Regions from separate parts of the Janthinobacterium sp. Bl 1 genome, predicted to be linked through region 1. Evidence: predicted binding sites of a transcription regulator. Region 1 holds the regulator's gene; the other holds the start of a gene.
What was found. Region 1 encodes NrdR, which represses ribonucleotide reductase genes. Its sites were predicted from a motif close to CACNANATNTNGTG; they were not measured.
Positions count from the first base shown of each region.

Region 1 (2,202 bases):
CTGATGCACGTGATCGCCGGCAAGGCCGTCGCCTTCAAGGAAGCGCTGAGCCCTGAATTCGTCGAATACCAGAAGCAAGTGATCAAGAACGCCGACGTGCTGGCGAAAACGCTGATCAAGCGCGGCCTGCGCATCGTGTCCGGCGGTACCGAATCGCACGTCATGCTGGTCGACCTGCGCGCCAAGAACCTGACGGGCAAGGAAGCCGAAGCCATCCTCGGTTCCGCGCACATCACCTGCAACAAGAACGGCATCCCGAACGACCCGCAAAAACCATTCGTCACCTCGGGCATCCGCCTGGGCAGCCCGGCGATGACGACGCGCGGTTTCAAGGAAGCGCAAGCGGAAGAAGTGGGCAACCTGATCGCCGACGTGCTGGACAATCCGCATGACGCCGCCACCATCGAGCGCGTGAAAGCGGCCGTGAAAGTACTGGCCGACGCGCACCCTGTGTACGCCGCATAATAATTTGTCCAGAATGTGTCATACGGAGTAAGATTCTGTATGACACATTCCTTCGTGCCCAAGGGCGCCCGGAGTGATTCGGGCGCCCTTTGTACAAGGGCGGCGATTTCCCGTAATTATTACTATAAAGTTGTAGCCAGCCCATGAAATGTCCATTTTGCCAGCACGGCGACACCCAGGTTCTCGATACGCGCGTATCGGAGGAAGGGGATGCCATTCGGCGCCGCCGCCGCTGCGGCAAATGCGACAAGCGTTTTACCACGTACGAACGGATTGAACTTATCATGCCGGCCGTCGTCAAAAAGAATGGCAGCCGGACGGAGTTCGCTGCGGATAAGTTGCGCGGCAGTCTGATGCTGGCCTTGCGCAAGCGTCCCGTTGCGGCCGCCTCTGTGGATACGGCCATCGCCTCCATCCAGGAAAAGCTGCTGACCAGCGGCTTGCGCGAAGTCGATTCCGGCTATATCGGCGAACTCGTCATGCAAGAATTGAAGCGCCTCGACAAGATCGCCTACATCCGCTTCGCTTCCGTCTACAAGAATTTCGAAGACCTGGCCGAATTCCAGGATGCGATCGCCGAAGTGGGGCAGGCGCGCAAGCCTTGACCTTCGGCTTCTCGTTCACCTACGTCAAGGTTCGCCTGGCTAAGCGGCCTGTAATCACCACCGCTGTGTTCCCCTGGCAAGCGGCCTGATCAATCCCACCGCTGTTCTTCCCATCTTATTGCCGTGTTGTTTGCGCCAGCGCAGACCCGGCTTTTTGCGCGCGCCTATCTTGTAGCTGGGCCGCCTGTTCCTGCGACTCTTTCTGCGGAAGGGAATAGCGCATGCGCAATAGCGGTCGCACTATGTTTCCTGCCGGTGGCAGCAGCCTCGTCGAGGTGCTCGTGTCGTTGCTGCTGTTGGCGCTGGGTCTGCTGGGCGCCAGCATCCTGCAACTGCACTCCCTGCGCGCGCGCCATGAGTCGGCGCTGTTGTCGGCGGGCGTGCAACTGGCTGCAGGTATGGCAGAACGCATGCGCGCGAACAGCGTGCTCATGAATGGCCCCGATACGGGCAATCCCTACCTGAACGTGGCCTACGCGGCGGCGGACGACGCCGAAGCGGGCGGCGTTGCGCCCGACTGCTTCGGCGCCACTGTCTGCAGCGCGGCCGACCTGGCGCAATTCGACATCGCCGAATGGAAGCAGCGGCTGCATGCGGCCTTGCCCGGCGCGCGCCTGCATATCTGCCGCGACACTTCCGCATGGGATGCCGCCGCCCAGGGCTTGCAGTGGACGTGCAGCGGCGGCAAGGGCGCGCCCATCGTCATCAAGCTGGGCTGGCGCGGCCGCCTGCCCGATGGCTCGCCCGCCGTGAATGCGGCAGGCGAGTCGCTGCCCAGGCTGGCATTCCAGCTGGGCGGAGGCGGTGCATGAGCGAGGTCCTGTATCGGCATCGCGGCATGAGCTTGGTCGAATTGCTGGTGGCCCTGTCGCTGGGTGCGCTGCTGATGCTGGCCGCCAGTAGCGTATTGCTGGCGGCCAGCGGCAGTTATGGCGACCAGTCCGCCAGTGCGCGGCTCGATGACAACGGCCGTTATGCGCTCGACACCATCGCCCGCGCCGTGCGCCAGACGGCGTACGTGAACTGGGACAGCAGCGCCGCGCCCGTCGCCCATGCCGATGACGACAGCGCGAATGTGGCCGGGCTCGATGCGCGCAGCCTGGGCAAGAACAGCGAGGGCATCAGCGGGGCG
Region 1 is NZ_CM177086.1:2,059,222-2,061,423, forward strand. Features, by position in the region: gene glyA (serine hydroxymethyltransferase) at 1-465, shown strand, start outside; gene nrdR (transcriptional regulator NrdR) at 609-1,070, shown strand; gene pilV (type IV pilus modification protein PilV) at 1,292-1,882, shown strand; gene AC4BCN_RS09340 (PilW family protein) at 1,879-2,202, shown strand, end outside.

Region 2 (2,202 bases), 2.6 Mb from region 1:
TGGCGCCGCCGGTGCTGGCGGCCCTGGGTGCGTATGCGTTTCCCGGCAATGTGCGTGAACTGGAAAACGTGCTGGAGCGGGCGCTGGCGTTTGCCGACGGCGGCGTGATCGCGCTCGACGGGCTGGCCTTGCCATCCACGGCGGGCACTATGCCCTTGCGGGCGGCGCCGGCACTGCCGGCACTGCCGGACTTGCCGGAGCGGCAACTGTGCCTGCCCGGCATGGCCGCGCATGGCGTGGCCCCCGTCCTGCCGCTCGACGTGTATTTGCGCCAGGCCGAGCGCGACATGATCATGCTGGCGCTGGCACAGGCGCGCTACCACCGCGCAAGGGCGGCGCGCCAGCTGGGCTTGAGCGTGCGCCAGTTGCGTTACCGCATGCAGAAATTGACGATACAGGAAGCTTTACTTGATGAGCGTATGGACGATAGATGAAGATGGCTGGTGCGCTGGCGCGCTGCGCTATGACTCGCCGCACCACGATGCGCGCCCGGACGGTACGCAAGTCGACTTGCTGGTGATCCATAACATCAGCTTGCCGGGTGGCCACTTTGGCGGGCCGCATGTGTCGGACTTGTTTACGGGCCGGGTAGATTATAATGCCGATCCTTCTTTCGCCGACCTGCGTGGCTTGCAGGTGTCGGCGCACTTTTTTGTGCGGCGCGATGGTGCGCTGCTGCAATATGTTTCTACTGATCAACGTGCCTGGCATGCGGGCGCGTCCATGTTTGAAGGACGCCCGCAGTGCAATGGCTATTCCATCGGTATCGAAATGGAAGGCGCGGACGACGTGCCCTTCCAGCGGCGGCAATACCATGTGCTGGCGGCGCTGACGGCGGCGCTGGTGGCGCGCTACGGGCTGTCGCAGGTGCGCGGGCACGAGCATATCGCGCCGGGGAGGAAGACGGATCCGGGGCCGTTTTTTGACTGGCATTTTTATCAAAAATGCTGGCTGGAAATCTTGCGCGGGCAGCCTGCGTTAGCGCTTACTTCGCGGGGATTGGGCTTTCCATCCATACCCTGAAAAGTCAACCGAAATCGTATATGAAAATACAAAAAATTACGCCGGCGGATGCCGGAAAACTATTGCATCACCCTCCGATGGGTACTACAATTAGTGCAGAAGTTGGATGTAAAGACTATATCTAGTGCCATCACAGACGTTTTCAGAATTATTGTCAAAGCTACCCGGATTGCTGATAAAGCACTGGAACTGGCGGTTTATCACCCTTGATCGTGTTTCGCGCCAGCCGGGCAGTACGGTGTGGCGATATGGCTTCTGACTCTGTTTTATGCATTAATAATTTACTATTTAGCAACAAATACCTGAAGAAACCCTGACCATCGGGCGTTCTATTCAACAACACACGCGGCAGCAAAACTGCAGGCTGACTTTAGCTGACAACGGGAGCTTCAATGCAATCACCACAAGATATTTCCATCCATCCAACGCCAGTATCGCCAGCGCCAGGCGCGGCCAACAGCGTGGCGAGCACGGGCGCGGCATTGGGCGACTATCGCATCATCCGCCGCAACGGTGCGGTGGTGGCATTTGAGCCTTCGAAGATCGCGATCGCCATGACCAAGGCGTTTTTGGCCGTTAACGGCGGCCAGGGCGCAGCCTCGGCACGCATCCGCGAACTGGTGGAACAGCTGACGGACGGCGTCGTTGCCGCGCTGGTGCGCCGCCATCCGGGCGGCGGCACCTTCCATATCGAAGATGTGCAAGACCAGGTGGAACTGTCGCTGATGCGTTCGGGCGAGCACGACGTGGCGCGTGCCTACGTGCTGTACCGCGCCAAGCACATGGAAGAGCGCCGCCTGCAGAAGGAAGCGCAAGGCGCGTCCGCGCAAGTGACCGCGCCCCAGCTGAACGTCACCGACAACGGCGTGCGCCGCCTGCTGGACATGCAGGAAGTGCGCGACCTGATCAACGCCGCCTGCGCCGGCCTGGAAAAGCACGTCGATGCCGACGCCATCCTGGCTGAAACCGTGAAAAACCTGTACGACGGCGTGCCTGTCGAAGAGCTGCACAAGTCGGCCATCCTGGCGGCGCGCGCACTGATGGAAAAAGATCCGGCCTACAGCCAGGTCACGGCCCGCATCCTGCTGCACACGGTGCGCAAGGAAGTGTTCGGCAAGGAAGTGCCGCAAGCGGCCGCTGCCGCTGAATACCTGACGTATTTCCCGCAATACATTGCCA
Region 2 is NZ_CM177086.1:5,729,499-5,731,700, reverse strand. Features, by position in the region: gene AC4BCN_RS25880 (sigma 54-interacting transcriptional regulator) at 1-434, shown strand, start outside; gene ampD (1,6-anhydro-N-acetylmuramyl-L-alanine amidase AmpD) at 412-1,023, shown strand; gene AC4BCN_RS25870 (ribonucleoside-diphosphate reductase subunit alpha) at 1,416-2,202, shown strand, end outside.
Region 2: AC4BCN_RS25870 (ribonucleoside-diphosphate reductase subunit alpha) is a predicted target of NrdR. The motif match lies at 1,137-1,150, and genes of this name have one in related genera.